DNA from 2 places in the Eubacterium sp. Marseille-QA0814 genome. Region 2 is predicted to be linked to the other one. Evidence: riboswitches for the same ligand, from Rfam matches in the RefSeq annotation. Region 2 holds a riboswitch; the other holds the start of a gene.
What was found. A riboswitch is a leader RNA that binds a small molecule or an ion and turns the genes downstream of it on or off. The one in region 2 is predicted to bind thiamine pyrophosphate.

Region 1 (7,817 bases), 220 kb from region 2:
ACGACGGAAACTCTGACAGCAGCGCCAACAGAGGCACCGACAGTAGCGCCAACAGAGGCATCAACAGTAGCGCCAACAGAGGCACCGACAGTAGCCCCAACAGAGGCACCAACGGTAGCACCATCAACAGCGGATCCTAATAAACCTGCAGCACCGATAGGATTAACATTTGCAGGAAGCAAGGATTTACCATTCTATTTTGCATGGGCAATTACTGAAGGAGTTACATATAATTTTTACATAAATGATACAAAAATTGAATCAGGAATTGTTGCAGGATTCTATAATTGTGATTCAAAATATTTTACAACAGTGGGAGATTATAAAATTTCCGTAACAGCAGAAAAAAATGGATATGAGTCAGATAAAGCTACAATCGATTTTAAAGTAACAAAAGATAATGTAGCTACAACAGAGGCGTCTACGGAAGCACCAACGGTAACCCCAACAGAGGCGTCTACAGAAGCACCAACGGTAGCACCAACAGAGGCGTCTACAGAAGCACCTACCGAAGCACCAACGGAAGCTCCAACTAAGGCACCGGAAGATGCATCTCATGTAGTAAAGAATCCGGGGGTTCAGGAGGAAGCAGCTGATTCTCAGGTAGCAAGTGACATTTCACTTACACCATATTGGGATGGTATTGATGATAAATTGTCATCAACCAAAGGAAATACAAGTGACAACGAAGGAATAGAAAAATTATTTGACAATAATGTTAATACAAAGTTCTTTACAAATGATGCTCCGGCAATCACTATTGCATGGAAAATGAAGAGAGCAGTTACACTTAAGAGTTACACATTTGTATTAGCAGGGGATGCATCCACATATAAGCATAGAGATCCTCACAGCTGGGCAGTATATGCATCAATGGATGGTGAAAACTGGACAACTGTTTCAGATGTTGATAATGGTGGAATTACCCACACAAATAATGGTGAATACACATTTAATTGTACAACAAAGATGTCAGCACAATATTTTATGATTATTATTAAAAATAGTGGTGATGATGGAAAGTTGTATTATGGTTCACAGATGTCTGAAATTTATCTGAAAGGTGATGTCGACAGAATTACAGAAAGTAGAGGAAGTGATATTACGGATCAGGTAAGTGGAATAGATACTGGGGCTACTACAATAAACGGATTTAATTCAAATGAAGGTGTGGAAAATATATTTGATGGTAAGAGAGCAACTAAATTATATTCTACATCTCAGATACCGGGGAATATAGTATGGAAAATGAAACAGAATACAACACTTTACAGTTACACAATTACAACTGCTAACGATAATTCAAAATATACAAACAGAACAATTAAGGCATGGAAGTTATACGGCTTGGCTGACGGAAAAAACTGGGAATTAATTGATACGGTAAATGAAAGCGGAATGGCAGATCAGGATTATGCTGATTACACATATCTTGTTGATAAGATAGGAACATATACTCAGTATAAAATGGAAATTACAGAATTGTACGGAAATAGTTTCCAGATTTCAGACATTACATTAAGGGGTAATTCAGTAACTGATAGTGAGTTCAAAGCTTTGTTTGTAGGTGACTGGGAACAGGTTACAGCAAAGGGATATAAAGAAGCATTGTATAATGCATTCTACGAGGTTTACCCAAGACAGTATAAACGTTGGGGAACAGGTTCGGAACCTAAAAAAATATTTGTAAGAGCTGACAAGGGATATGATGGAGTGGCATACACATCCGGTTCTTCAATAGTAATTTCAGTTGATTGGATGAATAATAATCCAAGAGGAATTGGATATTTTACACATGAGTTAACACATGCTGTACAGCAGTACGGAAATGTATCTTCATCATCAAAAGCATGGTGGGTAGAAAATATGGCAAATTACGGTGGATTCCGTTACTATCACTGGGCACATGAAGATACTGCGCAGGTATATTATGCCAACGATACATCCCTTCAGGACTGGGGCTATGAGGCATATGGAAATAATAAATGGTTCTTCTCATATATGGATTCAAAATATCCAACAACAAAGGATAGTAATGGCAATGTAAAATACGGTCTTATTGATAGTCTCAACCATTTATTAAAGGACAATAAGGGTACAACATATGATGATAATCCATATGATACATCAACACCATGGAATCAGTTAGTAAAACAGATTACAGGATATGATTGTATAGAAGCTCTTAGATTACATTATGTAGATGAACTTAAAAACGGTACATGGACATTTACCGGATTTGGAAATTATTCAGATAATTGGATCACTACAGATTTGCCGGGAGTACCTAATATTGATTATCCTGCTTACGTAGGAAAAAATCATGGAAATACAACCGGTACAAAACTGTCTTCAGCAGTAACAAGCGGAACAAATTTATTGTCAGGTGCAACAATTATCAGTGAATCAGGTTACACAAAGGATGGTGAGTCTTCATCTAAACTTATTGATGGCGATTTGTCAACAAAATGGTGTGCAACATCTGGAAGCGTCGAAAACCAGGCATATGCTTTATCAGGTGCTCAGCACTTTGTAAAGATAGACCTTGGAAGTACAAAGACATTTAATACCTATACTCTTTACAATACACAAAGTAAGGAAGGTTTTGGTAATACTACTGAATGGGAAGTTCTTGTATCAAACGATGGAAAAGAATGGAAGTCAGTAGATTATCAAGTAAATCAGAATGATGCAATTTCATCCTTTGACATAGGAAAACAGACAGCAAGATACATTGTATTTAAGATATTTAATTCAGATAATGGTGGAGTTGGTACTGTAAGACTTTACGAACTTCAGTTATATAACAGATAGAAAAATATTTAATGACCCTTTATGCTATTAACAGTGGCATAAAGGGTTTTTTTAGGTTAAAATAAAAATGAAAGGATATTTAAGGAGTTGAGAATGGATAATAAAAAAATATTTTTAGCACCTGGAGCCCATATTGTGGGAAATGTCAGTCTTGGGGAAAATGTAGGAATATGGTACAATGCAGTAGTCCGTGCTGATATGGAAAGTATTACAATTGGAAACAACACTAATATACAGGATAATTGTACATTGCATACAGGAAATGGATTTCCAATTGTTGTTGGAGAGGGAGTAACCATAGGACATAATGCTATTGTACATGGATGCCATATTGGAGATAATACAGTAATCGGAATGGGTAGTATTTTATTAAATGGAGCCAAAGTAGGAAGAAACTGTATTATAGGAGCAGGAACTCTTGTTACGGGGAAAATGGAAATTCCTGATAATTCAATGGCCTTTGGAAATCCGGCAAAAATAATTAGAAAACTTACATCAAAAGAGATAATGGCTAATAAAGAAAATGCTATGGAGTATGTGAAACTTATGAAGGAATATAATTAAAAAGACTGAAATACGATTTTCTAATGATAGGAAAAGAGACATGAGTAATTGGATATTTAAAAATAAAAAATTTGTATCGGCTTTGGCATTTTTGTGTGCGGCAGGATGGTCATTGGCGTATCCTCTTATAAAACTTGGATATTCAAATCTAAATGTGGCATCAGATGATCTTGGAAGCAAAATCAATATTAATAATAATTTCTCTTGTGTTAATATCAGCAGTATGTTTTGGTATATACAATCAGCTGATTGCCTGTAACCTAATAAGCAAAATAGCAATTTTTAATGCATTTATTCCTATATTGGGAGTTATATTCTCGGCAATAATATTAGGAGAGCCAATGAAGTTTAAGTACTTTGTAGCAGGAATGCTTGTGGCACTTGGAGTGTATGTAATTAATAAATTTGATGGTAAGTAGAAGGAGGAAAGAATCATGAAGAAGATGTTAACTTTTGTAATTGCAGTAATCTCGTTATGTGGTTTATTTACCATACTAAAGAGTGACAATGCCTATGCGGCAACCAACAGACTGTTGGAGAAGGACAAGGTATACTATTATGATTTGGATGGAGATGGCACTAAGGAAAAGATATATTACCAGACCCATGTAAGCGCTAAAGACAATGAGTTTTTTGACAGTGTAAGTCTGTTTATAAATGACAAAAATGTATATACAAAAAAATTAACAGACGTATGGGCAAGCTATAAGGTAATTGACTTTGACACTTCTGACAAGACAATAGAGTTAAATTTTCAGATAGGCAGTTATTCGTATACATTGGATTACAGTTCTTTTCAAAGATGGAACGGAAAAGAAATTACAGAATTTGAAACAAGCAGTAACAAGGCACTGATGTATGGGAGAGGATATCGGTTCAAGAATGTGAAAGGTAATGGAAGGTTCCATATTATTGTGGATACACCTTACGCATTGCCAATAGGATGTTTTTACGCAGATATTCCATTACAGTTAAAAGGTGATAAAATTGTACCGGCTACGGGAACTTACAAACTTGTGGAAAGCTCAAAAAAATATATGTATACTGTAAAGAAAAATATGAAAGTGTACAAAACTGCATCTAAAAAATCAAAGAATAAATTTACTTTGAAAAAGGGAGATAAGCTTAGAATTATAAAAATCAAGCCGGCAAAGAATGTAGCAAAACGCCCTAAGGGAAAATATAGTCTTGATAAGAGGGATAACGGGTTTGCATATGTAAAAACTAAAACCGGAAAGAAGGGATGGATTTTCTTAAGTAAGAAAATGTCAAGCTGGGGAAAGAAAACTTTGTTTAAAAAGGTTCCGGGATGGGGCTGATACAATAGTGATAACTCCCTATCTCTTTTTTATAACTCACTTATTTTAAGTCAGCAGGAAAAACAATATCCTGCTGATTTCTTATTTTATCCATAACCTTCAATGCCATAAGAGAATATCTGATATTTCCTCAGGAAGTCCAAATAATTTAACCAGCGGATGAATGCAGTACATTCCAATGTCCGTAAGAGACCCGTTTGAAAAATCTTTGTTAAAGGCGAAGATAATTGTAAGGATGACGGGACATATAAGTATGTAGTCAGACGAAAAGGGAAAGCAACAAATCATTATACAAGCAATCTAGATGAAAAGATTGATTTTATGCAGGCATTTGAATTTTAATTGCATACAACAATAACAAATCCACTATTGCATTATATTGAATTGAGCGATACAATGCTATAGGAAATTAAATATAGGGGAGCTTGTAGGCAGGCTGAGAGGAAGTAATCAACTTCGACCCTTAAACCTGATTTGGATAATGCCAACGTAGGAATTAAGTATAGGATTTAATGCGGACAAACCAGATTAGGTTTGTCTGTTTTTCATTTTAACGTAACAATTATGATGAGATTCTGCTGTAAAAAGTATTCAGCAGAACGATAAGGAGGAAATATGTTTAAGAAATGTGTAGAAAACGTAAGAAATAATGTGCCTTTAGTTCACAACATTACTAATTATGTAACAGTAAATGATGTGGCTAATGTTTTACTGGCTTGTGGCGGCAGCCCAATTATGTCAGATGATATTGATGATGTGGAAGATATTACATCTATTTGTGGTGGTTTGAACATTAATATTGGAACATTAAATAAAAACACCATACCATCTATGTTTGCAGCAGGAAAGAAAGCAAATGAATTAGGACATGTTGTTTTACTTGATCCTGTTGGGGCAGGGGCAAGCAAGTTAAGAACTAATACAGCAAATGAATTAATGGAAAAAGTGAAATTTGATGTTGTAAGAGGAAATATTTCAGAAGTTAAGACTTTAATGCTGGGTACAGGAAGTACAAAAGGTGTAGATGCAGATGTTTCTGACAAAGTAACAGATGAAAACTTAGACGACACTATTAGCAAGCTCAAGAGTTTTTCAAAGGCAACAGGAAGCATTATCGCAGTAACAGGCGCAATTGATTTAGTTTGTGACAGCGAAAAATGCTATGTTATAAGAAATGGTAGAGCCGAAATGAGTTCAATTACAGGAACAGGATGCCAGTTATCAGGTTTGATGACAGCGTTTTTAGTTGCAAATCCAGAAAACAAATTGGAAGCAGCAGCGGCAGCAGTTTGTACAATGGGACTTGCCGGAGAAATTGCATGGTCAAGAATGAGTGAAGGCGATGGAAACTCAACATACAGAAACAGAATTATTGATGCCATCTACAATATGGATGGTGAAACATTAGAAAAAGGAGCTAAATATGAAGTTAAGTAATACAACAAAGGAAGAATTGCTTTTATACGGCGTAACTGACAGAGCTTGGTTAAATGGCGAAACTTTGTACAGTCAGGTTGAAAAAGCTTTAAAAGGCGGAGCAACTTTTATGCAACTTCGAGAAAAGAAACTTGATGAAGAAAGTTTTTTGAAGGAAGCCATTGAGATAAAAGAATTATGTAGAAAGTACAATGTACCATTTGTAATTAATGACAATGTTGATATTGCTTTGGAAATGGATGCTGACGGCGTTCATGTTGGACAAAGTGACATGGAAGCTTTAGATGTAAGGGCAAAGCTTGGTCCTGATAAGATTATTGGTGTGTCAGCGCAAACTGTTGAGCAGGCAATTTTAGCGGAAAAACACGGAGCAGATTATTTAGGAGTAGGCGCAGTTTTTCCAACCGGCTCCAAAGATGATGCAGAAGAAGTTACTTTTGAAACACTGAAAGCAATATGTCAGGCAGTAAAAATTCCTGTTATTGCCATTGGTGGAATTTCAAAAGGCAATGTTTTAGAACTTGCAGGCAGTGGCATTTGCGGTATAGCAGTTATTAGCGCTATTTTTGCAGCAAAGGATATTGAAGAAGCAACTAAGGAATTAAAAGAAAAAGCAATCAAAATGTTAGAAAAAGGTGAATAATGGCAAAAGGATTTATTTTTGATGTTGATGGGACAATACTTGATTCTATGGAAATATGGATGGATGCAGCTAAGTTGTATTTAAAGGATTTAGGTATTGAGGCTGAGGAAAACTTAGGAGACATTATGTTTAGCCTGACTATGGCAGAAGGAGCAGAGTATATTAGAAAAACATATAAGGTTAATCTTTCTGACAAGGAAATTTGCGATGGTATAAACCAAAAGGTTTTTGGTTTTTACAAAGAAGAAGCTCCACTTAAAGGGAAGTCAATTGAAATTTTAGAGTATGCTCAAAAGAATAACATACCTATGGTGGTTGCAACATCAACAGACCGTCCTATGATTGAGGCGGCTTTTGAAAGGTTGAATCTTGGAAAATATTTTAAGAAAATATATACAACTACAGAGGTTGGTTCAGGAAAAGACAAACCGGAAATTTTTATGAGAGCAATGGAAACATTAGGTACAAAACCTGATGAAACATGGCTGTTCGAAGACGGAGTTTATTCCATGGACACAGCAAAGAAAATGGGTATTCACACAGTTGGTATATATGATAAGTCCAGTGATAAGGATCAGGATATGGTTAAGAGCCTTGCAGATGTTTATATAACAAGCTGGGATGAATATGAAAAAGTAATTAAGGCTGTTAAGTAAAACATAAACATATGATGAACCGTTGTTGACACAGGGTAAAAGAATGTTTACCAGCAAAAAGAGTGTTTAATAACAAAAATTAACAGTTGATAAGTTACTAAAATGATAAGTTAGTAAAGCGGTAAATCGGGGGCACCACTTTTTACCGCTATAAAAAACAGTAGAAATACTGTACCACAATAGAAGACATAAGGAGGAAGCAAAATGAACACAGCATTAACCATTGCGGGAAGTGATTCATGTGGAGGCGCCGGAATACAAGCAGATTTAAAGACAATGACAACTAATGGAGTGTATGGCATGAGTGCCATTACAGCTTTAACTGCTCAAAATACAACCGGCGTATCAGACATTTACGAAGTAACAGCAGATTTTTTAAAGGCA
Region 2 (7,817 bases):
TATTATAGAAACTAACAATTAACACATATTATAAAAAGCAGATTAATAAATACAAATAAGGAGATAAAAGATGATTAGAGAAGATGTTAGAAACATTGCCATTATTGCCCATGTAGACCATGGTAAAACAACTTTAGTAGATGAACTTTTAAAGCAAAGTGGTGTTTTTAGAGAAAATCAGGAAGTTGCTGAAAGAGTAATGGATTCAAATGATATTGAAAGAGAAAGAGGTATTACAATTCTTTCTAAGAATACAGCAGTAACTTATAAGAATACAAAGATTAACATTATTGATACACCGGGCCATGCTGATTTTGGTGGAGAAGTAGAACGTGTTCTTAAAATGGTAAACGGTGTTGTTTTAGTTGTTGATGCTTTTGAAGGTGCAATGCCTCAAACAAGATTCGTTTTAAAGAAAGCATTAGAATTAAGCTTACCTGTTATTGTATGTATCAACAAGATTGACAGACCGGAAGCAAGACCTAGCGAAGTAATTGATGAAGTATTAGAGTTATTTATCGACTTAGATGCTAACGAAGATCAGCTTGAATGTCCTTTTGTATTTGCATCAGCAAAGCAGGGATTTGCCAAATTAGATATGGAAGATCCTGATGTAGACATGAAGCCTTTATTTGAAACAATTATTGATTATATACCTGCTCCAGAAGGTGATCCTGAAGCGGATACACAGGTTCTTATTAGTACAATTGACTACAACGATTATGTAGGTAGAATCGGTGTTGGTAAGGTTGATAATGGTACAATCAAAGTAAATCAGGATGTAGTTTTAGCAAACTATCATGATCCTGAAAACACAAAGAGAGTAAAAATCAGCAAACTTTATGAATTTGAAGGATTAAATAAAGTAGAAGTTAATGAAGCAACAGTTGGTTCAATTGTAGCTATTTCAGGTATTGCGGATATTAGTATTGGGGATACAATCTGCTCAATCGAAAATCCAAAGCCAATACCATTCCAGAAGATTTCTGACCCAACAATTTCTATGCAGTTTATGGTAAATGACAGCCCATTAGCAGGTCAGGAAGGTAAGTTTGTTACATCTCGTCATTTAAGAGACAGACTTATGAGAGAATTAAACACTGATGTTTCTTTAAGAGTTGAAGAAACAGATGAGAAGAACTCATTTAAAGTATCAGGTCGTGGAGAACTTCATTTATCTGTACTTATTGAAAACATGAGACGTGAAGGTTACGAATTTGCAGTAAGTAAAGCAGAAGTAATTTACAAGGAAGATGAACGGGGCAAGAAGTTAGAGCCAATGGAAATTTGTTACATTGATGTACCTGAAGAATTCTCAGGAGCAATTATTGAAAAATTAAGTAACAGAAAAGGTGAATTACAGGGAATGGCACCAACAGGTGACGGATTTACAAGACTTGAATTCTCAATTCCATCAAGAGGTCTTATTGGATACAGAGGTCAGTTTATGACTGACACAAAGGGTAACGGTATCATGAACGCAATGTTCGATGAATACGGTCCTTATAAGGGAGAAATCCAGTACAGAAAACAGGGTTCACTTATTGCTTTTGAAGCAGGTGAAGCGATTACTTACGGCTTATTTAATGCTCAGGAGCGTGGTACATTATTTATAGGACCTGGCGAAAAAGTATATTCAGGTATGATTGTAGGTCAGACAGGTAGAGCTGAAGACATCGAAGTAAATGTTTGTAAGACAAAGCATTTATCAAACACAAGAACATCAAGTTCTGATGAAGCTTTAAGATTAGTGCCTAAGAAGGAATTAAGTCTTGAGCAGGCATTAGAGTATATTGATACAGATGAATTACTTGAAATTACACCTGAAAGCTTAAGAATCAGAAAGAAAATATTAGATCCAACATTAAGAAAGAGAGCTAATATTAGAAAACAGAATCAATAATACTTGATTTTTATCAGGTATGTGGAAAGCATAAAATCGTGTGTGAGTTTTAATCGCACACGATTTTTGCGTTATTATTGAAAATTAATTGCACAAAAAAGTTATTTTTGACACATTCTTAAAAATAAAATCAATTACTAAATTCCTAAAGTAAAATGTAAGAGTAGCATTTAGCTGACAATATTTTAATATTTACCGGAGGAAGAATAGTAATGAATTATGAGAAGTTTGTAAAGGAAGTTAAAAGAGGGGTTGAAGACATTGTTGAAAAGGAATTAGGTGAGGGAGTAGTTGTAGTACGAAATGTTTTAAAGAACAACAATGTTAGAAGAAAAGCCATTAGTATTGTAAGGAAAGAAGAGGTGGCTACACCTACGATATATTTAAGAAATTATTTTGTAGATTTTAAGCATGGAAGAGACATGACAAATATATGTACTGAGATTTTTAACATGTATTTATATAGTATGGATAGCTTTAATGCAGATATAGATTTAAGAGACATAGCAGATTTTGAGAAAGTAAAGACCATGATACATTATAAGTTGATTAATTATGAAATGAATAAAGAATTGCTGAAAAAAGTACCCCATTTAAAGTTTTTAGATTTGGCAATTGTATTTTATATCATGGTTTCGGAAGATGGGGAAGGTCAGGCAACTGCATTAATTCATAAAGAACATTTGGAAGGCTGGGGAATTTCCAGAAAAGAACTTAGGGATATTGCGTTCAAAAATACATGGGATAAATTCCCTGTTGTAGTTACACCAATGGAAGATATTATTTCAGATATGATATTAAAAGATATATTAGGAGATGAAGACTGGGTGGAAGATGAGTTTGGAAGTAATTATGGAAATGGATACGGAGACGAATTTGGAGAAAATTTTGAGGGTGATGAAGGCGAAATAATAAGCGAAGATACAATGTACGGAGATTACACTTACGGAGAACTTAAGACTTTAGTAAGAGAAGAAGTTAATAATATGAAAATAGAAGATATTAATATGTATGTTATGTCCAATACCATGAAATTAAATGGGGCAACCTGCATTACATATCCACACGCAATAGAGAATTTTGCCAATGAACATGACAGTGATGTTTACATTATTCCAAGCTCAATACATGAAGTGATTTTAATTCCTGATATTAGCTGTTCAAGAGAATATATTGATGAAATGATAAGGGATGTAAATCGAAGACAGTTAGATCCGGTAGACGTGTTATCAGACCATGTTTATATGTATAGAAGAGATATTGGTGAGATAGAATAAAATGCATCTGGCCAGAATCGAACTGGCATTATCGCCTCCGGAGGGCGACGTTCTATCCATTAGACTACAGATGCATAGCTTTTATTTTACATTAGAATTAAGAAGGGTTCAATACCTGCTAAGTTGAATTTTAGTTTTATTTTTGATATTATGAGAGAAATTGTTGAATAAAGGAGATGTGAAACGTGGATAATCCAAAGGATTTCGAAGAAGATGAAAATAAATTATCCAAGGAAGAGCTTGATGCACTTCTAAAGGAAGTAGAAAACGATAGCAGACAGGTAGTAAGAAGAGAACAACCTGTAAAAAAGAAAAATATTAGATTTGATATGATAATTGCAGCAGTTATAGCATTTGTTATTGTAGTTGGAGGTGTTTTATTAGTAAGACATTTTGTTGTTAATACTCCATCAAAGGCAGAGAAAGCTGTAGCTGAGAATCCACTACAGGACGACAAGTATCCTGAAATAACTGACGTTGTAAAAAATTATCTCAATGCTTTTTTAATTGAAGATGACGCAAAGAGAGCTGAGACAATTGCACAGTATGTTGGAAACTTATATGACATTAACAGCGTGAAGCAAAGAACTTATGTATCGGAATATAGTGACGTTGAATGTTACACAAAGAAAGGTCCTTATGATGACACGTATGTAGTTTATGCATATTATCAGATGGGACTTAAGAATATTGACACAACAGTTCCTGCAATTACCAGATTATATGTTGTTAGGGATAAGAAAACAGGAAATGTTTATATTCAAAATGATAGTGGTGATGATATTCAAAAATACATGAATAAAGTTACAAAAGATTCTGATGTTCAGGATTTATTAAAAGATGTTCAGGAAGAATTTGAAAGTGTTAAGGCATCAGATCCTAAGGTTAAGGCTTATTATGATGCTATTAATGCTAAAGCAAATGAAAAGAAAAATGGGACTACTACAGGAACTTCAAACAATAAGAATGAAACAACTGCATCTCATACATCTAACAATGCAACAACAAAAGCATCTGTGACAACACAGGCACCTACTACAAAGGTGAATAGTGCAACAAAGCCACAGACAACAGCTTCAAAAAATAACAAAAACAAATAGAAATTAGTAGGTCAAATAAATGGAAAACGTATGTTATATAGTTGGTGCCGGAGATAACTCCGGTACCAATTTTACTAAAAAAGAAAATGATTTTGTAATAGCGGCAGATGGCGGTTTTGAAAAAATACACCAACTTGGAATAGAACCTGATTTGGTAATAGGTGATTTTGACTCTTTAGGATATGTTCCTGTTGGTGACAATGTGGAAAAGCACAAAGTAATGAAAAACGAAACAGATATGATGATTTGTGTTAAGACAGCATTGCACAAAGGCTTTAATATCATTGTGATTTTCGGAGGAACCGGTGGAAGGATAGACCATACTTTTGCCAATATACAAACACTTTTATATGCATCACAATTAGGAGCCAACATTAAGATGGTTGATGGTAATAACACATATACAGTTGTTTCAGATGGTTCGATTTCAATAACAGGAAAAGAAAAAAATATATTTTCGGTTTTTGCGATAAACGGAGTTGCTCATAATGTTACAATAAAAAATGCATTATATAATATAGAAAGCTATAAGCTTGAGGAAAACAGACCTTTAGGGGTAAGCAATCAGTTTGTAAATGCAAATCCTGTTATATCAGTTGGAAAAGGAAGTCTTCTAATTGTATATTAAACTAATCAGATATGTATACAATACTTTGCCAACTTGACAAAAAATGTTAAAGAATATAGAATAAATAATGAAAAATATGTCGCTAGGGGTGCCGGATGGCTGAGAGATGTATATCGACCCTCACTACTTGATATGGTTAGTACCATCGTAAGGAAGCATTTAGTTATGTATAGGTTCTCTGGTGATATTATATTCTAAAGAGGACTTTTTTTATGGAAAAAACAAAGAAAACAGGAACATTGGTAGAATGTTCAGTTTTGATTGCTATGGCTTTTGTGTTAAGCTTTATTAAGATTATCGACATGCCATACGGTGGAGCAGTAACAGCGGCAAGTATGTTGCCTATTATAATTGCAGGTTACAGACATGGATTGAAATGGGGACTTATTACAAGTTTTACATATAGTATTTTGCAATTATTAACAGGTCTATCAAATGTTTCTTATGCTACATCAACAACAGCTATGATTGCCATAATTCTTTTAGACTACATTGTGGCTTTTACAGTGCTTGGTTTACTTGGTGTTGTTAAGAAAAATAAACATCAGACAGGTGCCTTAGTTTTAGGAACATTGATTGTTTGTTTATTAAGATATTTATGTCATTTTATTACAGGTTGTACAGTATGGGCAGGTGTATCAATTCCAACAGCTGATGGAGCATTATATTCTTTAGTATACAATGGAGCATACATGATTCCTGAAACTGTAGTTACAGTATATGTTATGGCGCTTGTTTCAAATTCAATTGATTTAAGAGCAGCAAAACCTGTAACAAGAGAAAAGTCAAAGAACATTATGGCTGTTTTAAATGGCGTATTAGTATGTGGTATAGCAATAATTGTTGACTTCCTAATTATATTTAGACAAATCCAGACAGAAGACGGATTTAAGATAACACTTATCGCAAATACAAACTGGATGTTAGTAGGTGTGATTTTATTAGTAGGTGTTATTGTTGGTGGCTTAACTTATGTAATTACTAAATTAGTAGTTTCAAAAAAGAAAACTGTTTTGCCTAGAAGAGAAAATTAATAAATCAGAAACAAACCTTGAAAGAAAATAAAGCTGATTAATAAGCAAATTAATTACCAAAGCGAATTAATTACCAAAACTAATTAATTGCAAAAACGAATAATTAATCATGCTGAAAAATAAATAATAATATTTATAGATATGTATTTGTGTGAATGTAAAATATAAATAAGGGTATTAGAAATAAATTAAACTATAAACTATTAGAGGGAGAGTACATGTTCTATAAATTTGTTAGCTGAAGCTGTAACAAAATGTTGCAGCTTCTTTTTAGCATTTTGTAGCTGAAGTTTAATTTGTTTTAGTTTGAGTTAAAAGTTTTATTGCTTTATATATTAGTTAAGGTTTTTGCTAATATACAGCTTCTCTTATCTTATTTTTGTTGACGTTGTTTCTAGTATCATTTATCATTATTAAGATGTATAATTTAGAAGGATTTATTTAGAATAAATTAAGTTAAAAATACTAAAATAAGGTATGTATATGGATAATAAAAGATTAAAAGAACAGAAAAGTAATACAGAAGAAATAAGATTAAATAAATTTTTAAGTGATGCAGGTTTTTGCTCAAGAAGACAGGCTGACAGATTAATAGAAGAAGGGCATGTTAAGGTAAACAACGAAACTGCTTTGATGGGGCAGAAAGTAACTTTGTTAGACAAAGTTACTGTTGATGGAAAAGAAGTTTCAAGAGAAGAAGAACAGATTGTTATAGCTTTTAATAAGCCTGTTGGAGTAGAATGTACAACTGACAAAAATAATCCCGATAATATTGTAGATTATATTAACTATAAGAAGAGAATTTATCCTATTGGAAGATTGGACAAGAATTCTCAAGGGTTAATATTGTTAACGAATGACGGGGCGTTGGTTAATAACATTTTAAAAGCTTCCAATTATCATGAAAAGGAATATGTTGTAACTGTTGATAAACCCATTACAGAGGAGTTTATCAAACAAATGTCCAAAGGAGTAAAAATATTAGACCAGGTTACAAGACCTTGCGTTGTTAAAAAAGTTAATAAACATACATTTAATATTATTTTAACTCAGGGCTTAAACAGACAGATTAGAAGAATGTGCGAAACTCTTGGCTTTAAAGTTCAGAAATTAAAAAGAGTCAGAATTATGGGAGTGCATTTGGATAATTTACCAATTGGAAATTATAGAAACTTAACAAATAGTGAATTAGATTCATTAAAGAAAAATTAAAGCGGTTTATCAAAATATGTAAGTGAGGATTAGATTTAAAGTGGATAAAAAAGAAAGAATCAAAGAGTTAGTAGATATATTAAATAAGGCGAGTAAAGCATACTATCAGGATGCAAAGGAAATAATGAGCAACTTTGAATATGATGCTTTATATGATGAATTAGTACAGTTAGAAAAAGATACAGGAATTGTTTTGGCGAACAGCCCCACAGTTAATGTAGGCTATGAGGTTGTAAGTGAACTTCCTAAAGAACAGCATGAAAGTCCAATGTTATCTTTGGACAAAACTAAGGAAGTAAATGTGCTGGCTGATTTCGCGGGAGACAAAAAATCATTATTGTCTTGGAAACTTGATGGCCTTACAGTGGTTTTAACATACGAGCAGGGAAAACTTTTTAAGGCTGTTACAAGAGGTAATGGTGAAATTGGTGAAGTTATAACAAATAATGCAAAAACATTCAAAAACATTCCTTTAAGCATTCCTTATGAGGGAAGATTGGTGTTACGTGGAGAAGCCATTATAAAATATTCTGATTTTGAAAAAATCAACAGGGAAATTGAGGATGCTCAGGCAAAATATAAGAACCCAAGAAATTTATGCTCAGGTTCCGTAAGACAATTAAACAGTGAAATTACTGCTAAAAGAAATGTAAACTTTATAGC

Region 1: another riboswitch for thiamine pyrophosphate. It lies ahead of thiM (hydroxyethylthiazole kinase); the one in region 2 lies ahead of ACQY63_RS04265 (energy-coupled thiamine transporter ThiT).

The regions. Positions count from the first base shown of each region.
Region 1 covers NZ_CBCPMG010000001.1:1,126,604-1,134,420, reverse strand. The annotation lists gene ACQY63_RS05280 (discoidin domain-containing protein) at 1-2,814, shown strand, start outside; gene ACQY63_RS05275 (gamma carbonic anhydrase family protein) at 2,908-3,378, shown strand; gene ACQY63_RS05270 (EamA family transporter) at 3,531-3,797, shown strand; gene ACQY63_RS05265 (hypothetical protein) at 3,813-4,697, shown strand; TPP riboswitch at 5,105-5,210, shown strand; gene thiM (hydroxyethylthiazole kinase) at 5,313-6,134, shown strand; gene thiE (thiamine phosphate synthase) at 6,121-6,777, shown strand; gene ACQY63_RS05250 (HAD family hydrolase) at 6,777-7,433, shown strand; gene thiD (bifunctional hydroxymethylpyrimidine kinase/phosphomethylpyrimidine kinase) at 7,638-7,817, shown strand, end outside.
Region 2 covers NZ_CBCPMG010000001.1:901,662-909,478, reverse strand. The annotation lists gene typA (translational GTPase TypA) at 71-1,903, shown strand; gene ACQY63_RS04285 (DUF5688 family protein) at 2,116-3,180, shown strand; tRNA gene ACQY63_RS04280 (tRNA-Arg) at 3,183-3,254, opposite strand; gene ACQY63_RS04275 (hypothetical protein) at 3,366-4,280, shown strand; gene ACQY63_RS04270 (thiamine diphosphokinase) at 4,300-4,908, shown strand; TPP riboswitch at 4,983-5,079, shown strand; gene ACQY63_RS04265 (energy-coupled thiamine transporter ThiT) at 5,121-5,942, shown strand; gene ACQY63_RS04260 (pseudouridine synthase) at 6,426-7,154, shown strand; gene ligA (NAD-dependent DNA ligase LigA) at 7,195-7,817, shown strand, end outside.